2 regions of the Eggerthella lenta DSM 2243 genome follow, and region 1 is predicted to be linked to the other one. Evidence: predicted binding sites of a transcription regulator. Region 1 holds the regulator's gene; the other holds the start of a gene.
What was found. Region 1 encodes LexA, which represses DNA repair genes until DNA is damaged. Its sites were predicted from a motif close to CNAACANNTGTTNG; they were not measured.
Positions count from the first base shown of each region.

Region 2: a site for LexA is predicted at 2,283-2,296, ahead of purD (phosphoribosylamine--glycine ligase). Genes of this name have one in related genera too.

Region 1 covers NC_013204.1:1,907,239-1,912,874, reverse strand. Annotated here, with positions in the region: gene miaB (tRNA (N6-isopentenyl adenosine(37)-C2)-methylthiotransferase MiaB) at 1-722, shown strand, start outside; gene miaA (tRNA (adenosine(37)-N6)-dimethylallyltransferase MiaA) at 703-1,683, shown strand; gene hflX (GTPase HflX) at 1,877-3,187, shown strand; gene lexA (transcriptional repressor LexA) at 3,421-4,059, opposite strand; gene ELEN_RS08055 (hypothetical protein) at 4,184-4,450, shown strand; gene ELEN_RS08050 (ATP-binding cassette domain-containing protein) at 4,844-5,636, shown strand, end outside.
Region 2 covers NC_013204.1:43,651-49,286, reverse strand. Annotated here, with positions in the region: gene ELEN_RS00205 (coproporphyrinogen III oxidase family protein) at 1-909, opposite strand, end outside; gene purD (phosphoribosylamine--glycine ligase) at 910-2,202, opposite strand; gene ELEN_RS00195 (adenylosuccinate synthase) at 2,545-3,861, opposite strand; gene ELEN_RS00190 (AEC family transporter) at 4,364-5,287, opposite strand; gene ELEN_RS00185 (bifunctional ornithine acetyltransferase/N-acetylglutamate synthase) at 5,393-5,636, opposite strand, start outside.

The DNA.
Region 1 (5,636 bases):
GCTCGCCGCGCTTCGCCCAGGTGCTGGACGCGCTCGACCAGACGGGCATCGAGCGCCTGCGGTTCGCCACCAGCCACCCGAAGGACCTCAACGACGAGGTCGTCGGCAGGTTCGCCACGCTGCGCTCGCTCATGCCGGCGCTGCACCTTCCCGTGCAGTCGGGCTCGGATGCGGTGCTTGCGGCCATGAACCGCCGCTACACGCGCGATCATTACCGCGCGCTTGTCGCGAAGCTGCGTGACGCCGTACCCGACATCGCGCTGTCCACCGACATCATCGTCGGATTCCCCGGCGAGACCGCCAAGGACTTCGAGGACACGTACCGCCTCGTGGACGAGGTGGGCTACCACCAGGTGTTCACGTTCATCTATTCGAAGCGCGAGGGCACGCCGGCTGCGTCCATGGACGACGACACACCGCGCGAGGTGATCCAGCAGCGTTTCGACCGCTTGGTGGATCTCGTGCAACAGCGCGCGTTCGAGGCGAACCAGCGCGATTTGGGAAGCACGGTCGACGTGCTGGTGGAAGGCGCGTCGAAGCGCGACGAGCGCCTGCTGGCAGGTAAGAGTCCGAAGAACCAGACCGTCCACGCGCCGGCGCCGGCAGGCGTGCGCGCGGAGGACCTTGCGGGCAGCACCGTGCGCGTGCGCGTGGACGAGGCGAAGACGTGGTATCTCGCCGGCGAGATCGTGGACGGGCCCGATGCTGCGGACGGGCGCTGATCCGACGGGCGGGGGAGCACCGTATCCGCTGAAGGCTCCGGCGGTCTGCGTCGTCGGGTCCACGGCATCCGGCAAGACCGACCTCGCCCAAGCGCTGGCTCTCGAGCTGGGCGGAGAGGTGATCAGCGCCGACTCCATGCAGATCTACCGCGGCATGGACATCGGCACGGGCAAGCTTCCCGCGTCCGAGCGCCTCGTGCCGCATCACGGGTTCGACCTCGTCGACCCGGGCGAGCCCTTCTCCGCGGCGCTGTTCCAGAACTATGCGCGCGATCGCTTCCGTGCCATCGACGCGCGCGGCAACCGCTGCGTGCTGGCCGGCGGTACCGGTTTCTACGTGCGCGCAGCCGTCGACGACTACGACTTTCCCGCAGGCGAGCAGGTGGGAAACCCCGTTCGCGAACGCTACCAGGCCCTGGCGCGCGAGCAGGGCGCCGAGGCGCTGTGGAAGCTGCTGGCGGCGCGCGACGAGGCCAGCGCCTCCGTCATCCCGCCCGCCGACGTCAAGCGCGTCGTGCGCGCCTTCGAGCTGCTAGAGGAGGGCACGACCTACGCCGAACAGCGCGCCAAACTCGCCCACATCCCGCAGTTGGTTCCGGCCGTCTTCTTCGGCATGGCGGTGGATCCCGACGTGCTGTGCGCGCGCATCGACGCGCGGGTGGACGCCATGGTGGAGACGGGTCTCGTGGCGGAAGTGGAAGGGCTGCTCGACAGGGGCTTTCGCGAAGGCGTGACGGCGCCGCAGGCTATCGGGTACAAGGAGATCGTGGAGGCTCTCGACGGGTTCATCTCTCTTGACGAGGCTGTGGAGCGGATCAAGCTGGCCACGCGCCGCTACGCGAAGCGGCAGCGCACCTGGTTTCGCAAGGACGCGCGTATCCGGTGGCTCGATGCGACGTCGCGCGATATCCCGTCGCTCGTCGAAGAAGCGCTCGAGCTGCTTGATGACGGCGTTGCCTGACGGTTTCTCCAGACGAAGGAACGCTTGTGATATGATACGAAGCCACGGGCACACTCCTGCCGTCGAACCGTTCAAGATCGGAGCACCTATCATGCAGACAGCGCACGCCTTTCTCTAGCGGCTCGCCGCCGCTCCCGACTGTCTTCGCACGCCGATGCCGGCGTGCTCGTCTCTGCATCGAAAGGTTGGATCCATGACGGAATTCGAATCAGTCATCACGCGGGGCATGACCCCGATCTCCGAAGAGCGCCGCGAGCGCGCCGTGCTCGTCGGTGTGGATCGCCCCGGCTCCACGTGGCCGCTGGCATCGTCGCTCGCCGAGCTCGAGCGCCTCGTGGATACGGCAGGCGCCGACGCGGTGGCCACCACCACGCAGAAGCTCGACGCGCCCAATCCGCGTACGTTCGTGGGCACGGGCAAGGCCGAAGAAGTGGCCGAGCTTGCGCGCGCCCACGCGGCCGACCTCGTCGTGTTCGACGACGAGCTGACGCCCTCCCAGCAGGCGAACCTCGAGAAGGCGATGGGCCGCGACGTGAAGGTCATCGACCGTACGGCGCTCATCCTCGACATCTTCGCCCTGCACGCCACCAGCAAGGAGGGCCGGCTGCAGGTGCGGCTCGCCCAGAACGAGTACCTGCTGCCGCGCTTGCGCGGCATGTGGGCCCACCTGGCCTCCAACCGCATGGGCGGCGGCGTGGGATCGCGCTTCGGCGAAGGCGAGAGCCAGCTCGAGGTCGACCGCCGCATGGTGCGCAAGCGCATCACGTCCATCAAGCGCGAGCTCAAGCATCTGGCCGAGGTGCGCGCCGTCCAGCGCGAAAGCCGTTACGAAAGCGGCATGTTCAAGGTGGCGCTGGCCGGCTACACGAACGCCGGCAAGTCGAGCCTGCTCAACCGGCTGACGAATGCGGACGTGCTGGCGTACGACAAGCTGTTCGCCACGCTCGACTCCACCACGCGCAAGTTCGAGCTTCCCGAGGGCCGCGAGATCACCGTCACCGACACGGTCGGGTTCATCCAGAAGCTTCCGACCACGCTCATCGAGGCGTTCAAATCGACGCTCGACGAAATCACGGGCGCCGACCTCGTGCTGCACGTGGTGGATGCCTCGTCGGACGAGTACGAGGCGCAGATCGCGGCCGTCGAGGACGTGCTCGGGCAGATACACGCGCAGGACCTGTCGCGCGTGCTCGTGTTCAACAAGTGCGACCTGCTCGGCGAGGAGCGCCTCGGCGCCCTTAAAGCGCGCCATCCGCAGGCTCAGTTCGTATCGGCGGCGACGGGGGAGGGCGTAGGCGAGCTCGTGGAGCACGTTGCCCGCGTCGCCTCGGCGCAAGACGAGCATCTCGACGTGCTGATTCCCTACAACCGCGGCGACCTCGTGTCGGTGGCGCACGAAAGATGCCACATCCTGTCGGAAACCCATGAGGAGCAGGGCACGCGCATCGTCATGCTGGCGGCTCCTTCGTTCGCGAGCATGTTCCGTCCTTACACGGTCGGTTAGAGTAACTCTAAGGTAAGCGAGCCGCCCCGGGCATCGACCCGGGGCGGCTCGCTTCGTCGCAGGGTAGGCGTTTCGTTCTTGCGGCCGGTCTGCGGCGGCGCCTTATCGGACGGCGAAAGCGGGAACCGGCGCAGCGGCACGTTCGGAAAAGCCGGAAAAGCCTTGCCGAAGCGGTCGGATTGCGGCAGGGCTTCGCGGTTCGATCAAGCTGACGACCAGCGTGCGGTTCGCCGCTACAGGCGGCGGAAGACCGCGACCACCTTGCCGGCGATGGCGCAGTCGGTGGTGATGATGGGATCCATCGTGGAGTTCTCCGGCTGCAAGCGGATATGGTCGCTTTCCTTGAAGAAGCGCTTCACCGTGGCCCCGTCGTCGATGATGGCCACGACGATGTCGCCGTTGTTCGCCACGGGCTGCTCCTTGACCACGACGTAGTCGCCGTCGTTGATGCCCGCCTCGATCATGCTCTCGCCGCGCACGGAGAGCAAGAACGACGGGGCGTCGCCCACGATCTCGGTGGGAAGCGACAGGGTGTCGGTGATGTTCTCCTCGGCGAGGATGGGGGAGCCGGCGGCCACGTTGCCCACGAGGGGCACGTTCACGATGTTGCTGAAGCTGGGCTGCACCACGTTGGTGGCCAGCGCGGCGTCTTCGAGCTGGTAGGTGAGGGCGATGGAGCGCGACTTGAGCGGATCGCGCTTGATGAGGCCCTTCTCCTCGAGCGCCTTCAAGTGCACGTGCACGGTGGAGGGGGAGGAGAGGCCGAGGCTCTGGCAGACCTCGCGCACGGTCGGGCCGTATCCCTTCTCCCGAATGCACTCCTCGATGCAGTCGAGCACCGCTTGCTGGCGCTTCGTCACTTTCTCGGCCATAGGTAATCCTTTCGTCGCCTCTACGCCTATCGAACAAATGTATGAAATTTCTATTGACATGAACCTTTGTTCGACCTATTATATACGCGAACAAAGGTTCTACGCAAGAGCAGGAGGCCACAAAATGAAGAATTTTGAGATGAACTGCCCCGTCGAGGGAACGTCGGCCCTTCAACCGAAGCTCGATTCGGCGCCTGCTCGACGCGCCCGCATCATAGCGTTCCCCCAGCATGCGGTTCTGCCCGATCGCGACGGCGCCTCCATCGTTTCGGCCGTGCGCACGGGTTCGGCGCAAGGCGTGGCGTTCGGCCGCGTGCAGCGCTGGCAGGCGGTCGTCGGCGGATGCGTGTTCGCGGCGCTCGCACTCGCCAGCCTGTTCGCAGGGTTCTAGCCGAGACCTTTCCCGGCCCCGCGCGGCCGTTCCATAACCCGCAGATGCTGCGTTTCTGCGGCTGCGTAGCGCCTCCGCCACCCCGGAGGCGCGTCCGTTCGGGGGTTTACGCGCCGCTTGCGGCGTGCTAGACTCGGGCGAGCAGCCAATCATGCCGCGCCGACGCATCCTCATGCGGACGGGCGCTTCGCGAAGGAGAAACGGAACATGAAGCGATAACGAAAGCCCTTTTTCACCCCTTGCATTCATTAATCAGCCGCATCGGGTGCGCTTTCGTCATCGTTCTCGACTTCGCCTCGCGTTTCTTCCTCTTCCGATCCGTGCGGCCTTCCTTCATCGGCATCGCCGAACGCTGAGCAGAGCCACCCGTGCGCCTCTTAAACGGAGGTCGCCATGTTCGTTACCGCCCATCATCTTTCCCATACCTACGAAGGCGCCGACCAGCCTGCGCTCGACGACGTCTCGCTCGCGTTTGCGAGCGGCTGGACGGGCATCGTCGGGCCGAACGGCGCTGGCAAGAGCACGCTCGTGCACTGCATCTGCGGCACCCTGGCACCCGATCAAGGCGCCGTGACGCCCCGCGTGCGCGGCGCGGTGTGCCGGCAATCGACCGCGACGCCTCCGGAGACGCTCGAGGAGTTCGCCTGCGACTACGGTTCGACGGCGGTGAAGCTGCGCTCGCTATTGGAAATCGAGGACGAGCAGCTCTGGAGCTACGCTATGCTGTCCCATGGCGAGCGCAAGCGCATCCAGATCGCGTGCGCGCTTGCCGCAGAACCGCAGGTGCTGGCGCTCGACGAGCCGACGAACCACCTCGATGCTCCCACGCGCGCCCTCGTCGCGCAGGCGCTCTCCTCCTTCAAGGGCGTCGGCCTGCTCGTATCGCACGATCGCGCGCTGCTCGACAAGCTTGTGCGGTCGTGCGTGTTCATCGAGGCCGGCCGAGCGCTCGCTATTCCGGGGACGTACACCCAGGCGCGCCGGGAGCTCGAGCTGCGCCAAGATACCGTGCGAACCGAGCGCCGGCAGGCGCGCGGCGAGCTGGCGCGCATCAAGGCCGAGCGAGATCGTCGCGCCGCCGTGGCCGCTCGATCGGCCGCCCGGCGCTCGGCGCGTCATCTCGACCGGCACGACCGCGACGGGCGGGAGAAGATCAAGCTCGCCGTCTATACGGGACAGGACGGCA
Region 2 (5,636 bases), 1.8 Mb from region 1:
CGTGATGCCGCCGCTGCCGATGGCGGGGTATTCCTCGTAATCCACCACGTACTCGTCGATCATCGCGTCCTCGCCTGCCGCGCCCGTGCCGCGCTTGTTGAACGTCCAGGCGCTGCCGTGCTCGAACAGCGGGTTCTCGCCGCCGGCCAGCACTTCGGAGATGATCTCATAGAAGCGCTGCTCGCGCGCGTAATCAACCTTGCCCACGGTGCGCGCCAGCGAGCGCGCCACGCTGGGGCTGGCCATCAGCGGGTAGAACGTGGTCTGGCTCGTGCCGCTTTCCACCACGCGCTCGATGTCGCTGAACAGCACGTCCTCGGTCTGCGCCGGGAAGTTGAAGATCATGTCCACGTTGAGCGACGTGAAGTAGGGGCTGGCCTCGCCGATGCGCTCGAGGATCTCCTCGCCGCTGCCGTACTTGTCGTAGCGATCCATCTGCTTCAGCAGGTCGTTGTCGAAGCTCTGCACGCCAACGCTCAAACGCTGCACGCGGCCCTGCAGTTTGTCCAGGTAGCTGGGAATCAGGTGGTTCGGATTCGTCTCGCTGGACACCTCGCCGATGCTGAACGTCTCGCGCGCCATATCGATGGTGTCGCACAGCTCGTCGATCATGATGGTGGGCGTGCCGCCGCCCACGTACAGGCTTTCGAAGTCGTAGCCGAGGTCCTTCAACATGAGCATTTCCTTGCGCATGTTGGCGAAGTAGGGCCGCGCGCGATCCTCCGCGAACGGGAAGCGGTTGAACGAGCAGTAGGGGCACAGCCGCTCGCAGAACGGCACGTGCATGTACAGCATGTACTTCTGGCCGGGCTTCGGCCCGGGCACGCGTCGCTCTTGCGTCGGTTCGAGGCGCAGGTAATTCTTCGTGCATTCGCGAACAACGGACGTGAGCAAGCGTTCTGAAAGCATTTAGTTCTCCCAAGCGGCACGACCGGCCGCAGCGCGTTTGCCGATGTCGCTGCGGTACTGCTTGCCTTCGAAGTTGATAAGATCGCACGCTTCGTACGCCTTCTCGCGCGCGTCGTCGAACGAGTCGCCCAGCGCCACCACGTTCAGCACGCGGCCGCCCGCAGTGACCAGCTCGTCGTCGAAATTCTTGGCGGTGCCGGCATGGAACACCGTGACGCCCTCGATCTGCTCGGCCTCGTCGATTCCGAGGATGACCTTGCCCTTCTCGTACGATCCGGGATAGCCTTCGCTGGCCAGCACCACGCACACGGCCCACTGCTCGGACCAGCGCAGGTCGATGTCGTCGGGGCGTCCTTCGGCCACGGCCAGCATGATATCCGCCAGGTCGGACTCGAGACGCGGCAGTACCACCTGCGTCTCAGGGTCGCCGAAGCGAGCGTTGAACTCGATGATCTTCGGACCTTCGGGCGTCAGCATGAAGCCGCCGTACAGCACGCCGCGGTAATCGTTGTCGAACTCGCGCGCGGTGGCAACCGCTGCGCGCTCCATGATGTCGTGCATGGCCGCCAGCTCGTCCGGCGTCACGATGGGCACCGGCGAGTACGCGCCCATGCCGCCCGTGTTCGGACCGCGATCGCCGTCGAACGCGCGTTTGTGGTCCTGGGCGGTGGCCATGCAGTGCGCCTTGCCGTCGCTGACGAACGCCAGCATCGAGCACTCGGGGCCAGTCAGGCACTCCTCGATGAGCACGGTTTTGCCCGAGTCGCCGAATGCGCCGTCGAAGCAGGAGCGCACGGCGTCTTCCGCGTCCTCAAGTTCGTCGGCTACCACGACGCCCTTGCCAGCGGCCAGGCCGTCGGCCTTCACCACGATGGGCGCGCCCAGCTCGCGCACGTAGGCAAGCGCAGGCTCGAGGTCGGTGAAGCTGGCGTAGCGAGCGGTGGGGATGTCGTTGGCATCCATGAATTTCTTGCTGAACGTCTTGCTGCCTTCCAGCTGGGCACCCTGGGCGTCCGGTCCGAACGTGGGAACCCCCGCGGCGCGCAGCACGTCGGCAACACCCGCAACCAACGGAGCCTCGGGTCCGATGACCACGAAGTCGATGGCGTTCTCGCGAACGAACGCCAACACGGCCTGGCCGTCCTCGGGGTTCAGGTCGGGTACGTTCTGGGCGATGCCGTCCGTGCCGCCGTTGCCCGGCGCTACGTACAGGCTGTCGGTACGCGGGGACTTCGCCAGCGCCCACGCGATGGCATGTTCGCGACCGCCGCCACCCAATACCAAGATGTTCATGTCAGGTCCTTTCAAACCCTCAAACTACTTACGTCGTGCAAAAGCGCTTCAGTGCTGCTGGTGTTGCCACTGTTTCACGTGAAACATTTGTTCCCATGTCGCACGTCATTGCGACGAAGTGTTTCACGTGAAACGTTTCGTCGCTTTATAGGTCGAACTCATACGTCAGCGAAAAGCGCCGAGGTGCCCGAGATCGTGGGGATGGCGAGGGCGAAGCGCGCCCCGAAGGAAGTCCCCGTAGGGGATACTTCGGTACGCGAGCCGTCGGCATCGCCGCGAGATCGGGTGCATCGGCGCTTCGCAGCGTCGAGTCGTTCCGCCGTTCGACAGAACGGCGGAACATTACCGATCCCAGCCTCGCATGATGGTCTGGTCGCGGTCGGGGCCGACAGCGATGATGCTGACCGGCACGCCGGTGATCTTCTCCAGGTACTCCACGTAACGCTGGGCGTTCTCGGGAAGCTCCTCGAACGTGCGGCACTCGGTGATGTCAACGCCCTTCCAACCGGGAAGCTCCTCGTACACGGGCTTCGCGTGGAACAGCACGCTCTGCTGCATGGGGAAGTAATCGTACACCTTGCCCTCGCACTCGTAGGCCGTGCACACCTTGATGGTGTCGAAGGCCGACAGCACGTCGAGCTTCGTCAGCGCCACGTCGGTGAGGCCGTTGACCTCGGCCGCGTAGCGCGCGATGACCGCGTCGAACCAGCCGCAGCGGCGCTTGCGCCCCGTGGTCACGCCGAACTCGTGGCCCACCTTGCACAGCAGCTCGCCGACCTCGGCCTCCTCGCCTTCGCCGCCATCCTCGGGGAAGCGCTGCTCCGTGGGGAAGGGGCCTTCGCCCACGCGCGTGACGTAGGCCTTCTGGATGCCCAGTACGCGATCGATGACCGTGGGGCCCACGCCCGTGCCCGTGGCGGCGCCGCCGGCGCAGCACGACGAGGACGTGACGTAGGGGTACGTGCCGTGGTCGATGTCGAGCAGCGTGCCCTGCGCGCCCTCGAACAGGATGGACTTGCCGGCGCGCACGGCCTCGTTCAGCAGCTGGGCCGTCTCGGCCATATACGGCTTGAGGATGCGCGCATAGGGCAGGTACTCCTCGCAGATCTCCTCCACCGTGTAGGTGTGCAGGCCGTAGATCTTCTCGAGGATGGGGTTCTTCTGCGAAAGCACCGCTTCCAACTTGAGGCGGAAGATCTTCTCGTCCAGCAGGTCCTGGATGCGAATGCCCTTGCGAGCCACTTTGTCCTGGTAGCAGGGGCCGATGCCGCGCTTCGTGGTGCCGATCTTGTTCTCGCCCAGGCGCTTCTCGTCGGCGCCGTCGAAATCCTTGTGGTACGGCATGATCACATGCGCGTCGCACGAGATCTTGAGGTTCTTGCAGGAGATGCCTTCGGCTTCCAGCATGGCCATCTCCTTGATGAGCACGCCGGGATCAACGACCACGCCGTTGCCGATGACCGGAACCGCATGCTCGTACATGACGCCGGAGGGCATGAGGTGCAGCGCGAGCTTCTTGTCGCCGTGGATGACCGTGTGACCCGCGTTGTTGCCGCCCTGGTAGCGAACCACGTAATCGTATTCGCGCGCGATCAGGTCGGTGACTTTGCCCTTGCCTTCGTCGCCCCACTGGGCGCCAATCAGAACCGTGCTCGGCATGTCTGTTTTTCCTTTCGGTGTTCGAACCACAGAATTACAGTATATCAATCTGGAAGGCAAATGGAGTTTGCACATGTTCTTTTCGAGGTCTCCACATGAGTTCCGGAGGGTTCGATCGCCGGACGGCGGGGAGGGCGCCGACGCCAAAGGCGCACAGCGGCAACGGGTGAGGCGTTCACGCAGAGAGCCCACCGACGCGGCAGGCAGAGGAAGGGATCGGGCAACGCGGTCGCAAGCGGTCGGAAAACCGGTATCGGCACGGCTCGCCCAGGGCATCGAATGCTGCGCCCATCGCAGAAAGAGCCTGCGAGAGCATCCCGCGGCATCCGGAATGTTTCACGCGAAACATCCCACATCGCAACCTCGAATGTCCCACGAAGAGCATCTCGTGTCGCGCCCGGATTGTGTCACGGGAAACAATCCGCGTCGGACCTCAAATGTTTCACGTGAAACAATTCGAGCCGAGAGAAGGCTCGGCGCGCGGGAAGAGCCGCCCCATCAGTCAGAACAGCACCTTCACCAGGATCAGGATAAGAGGCACGGTGAGCAGGAACAGGAACATGCTTTGCGTCGTGGCCCGGGCGGCGAACTTCGGGTTCGCACCGTATTGCTGGGACAGAATGACGTTGAGCGTGCCGCACGGCATGGCAAGCAGGAAGACGCTGACCGAAGCCACCAGCGGGTCGATCCCGGGCACGAACGAGAGGACGACCGCAGCCAGAGCGGGCAAGGCCAGCAGGCGCATGAAGGAAACGATGTACGCCCATTTGTCTCTCACCACATCCGACAGCTTCATGCGCGACATTTCGTAGCCGATTATGAACATGGCCAGCGGCGTCATCATAGAACCGGCCATATTGAACGCGTCCGCGATGGGGGTCGGGAACCTGAACGGAAGCGCGTACAGCACAAGCGCGACGACGGTGCAGATCAGACAAGGGTTCAGCAGAATGCCCTTGATATCGGGCTTCGCCTTGTCCTGCAAAACCGCGATGCCGAAGCTGAAAAGGGTGATGTTGAACACGATGTTCGCCGCGATGGCGTACAACATGCCGGACGAGCCGAAGAATTGCATGGCCAACGGGATGCCGATGAACCCGTCGTTGCCGTATGCGCACAAAAGCACGAAGATGCGGTTGCCGCCGTCAGGGATGGGAATGCGCTTCCGGACAAGCCCCAAGCCGCCGACAACCACCACGTAGAAGACCAACGACACCGCCATGGTGACCACGAACCCCTGCAGCACCGATCCATCGAAAGCAACCTGGGACGACGACAGGATGACCAGCGGCAACACGGCCTTCAAGAGCAAGGTCGACAAGCCGTTCTTCATCGACTCCGTGATGATGCCGCGCTTGGAGAACAAGAAGCCGAACGCCAACAGGATCAGAATCTGAAGGAAAATTTCCACCATTTCGACCGTCACCGAAATCACCTTCCATCGCGCCGTCGATTCGCGCGTGCGCCGTCCGCGACGCCGCGCCGCGAACCGCACGGTCTTCGCACGGCCCGCATCCCGTCGTCCGGACGCCTAGCCCGGCGGCAGATCGCCAGTCCAGTACGTCGTTTGCGCACCGCCCGCCCCAAGGTCCACGCGGATAACGATCTCCCGATCGCCCGCTTCGCGCAGCAGCCGTTGCTCGTCGAAGGGGCATAGCGCTCCGCGTCTCAGCACAGGAACGCCCATGACATCCACCGACACGCGCTCTCTCATGAACAGCGCGTCGGCGTACCCGATCGAAGAGACGATATGCGACCAGTTCGCATGACGTCCG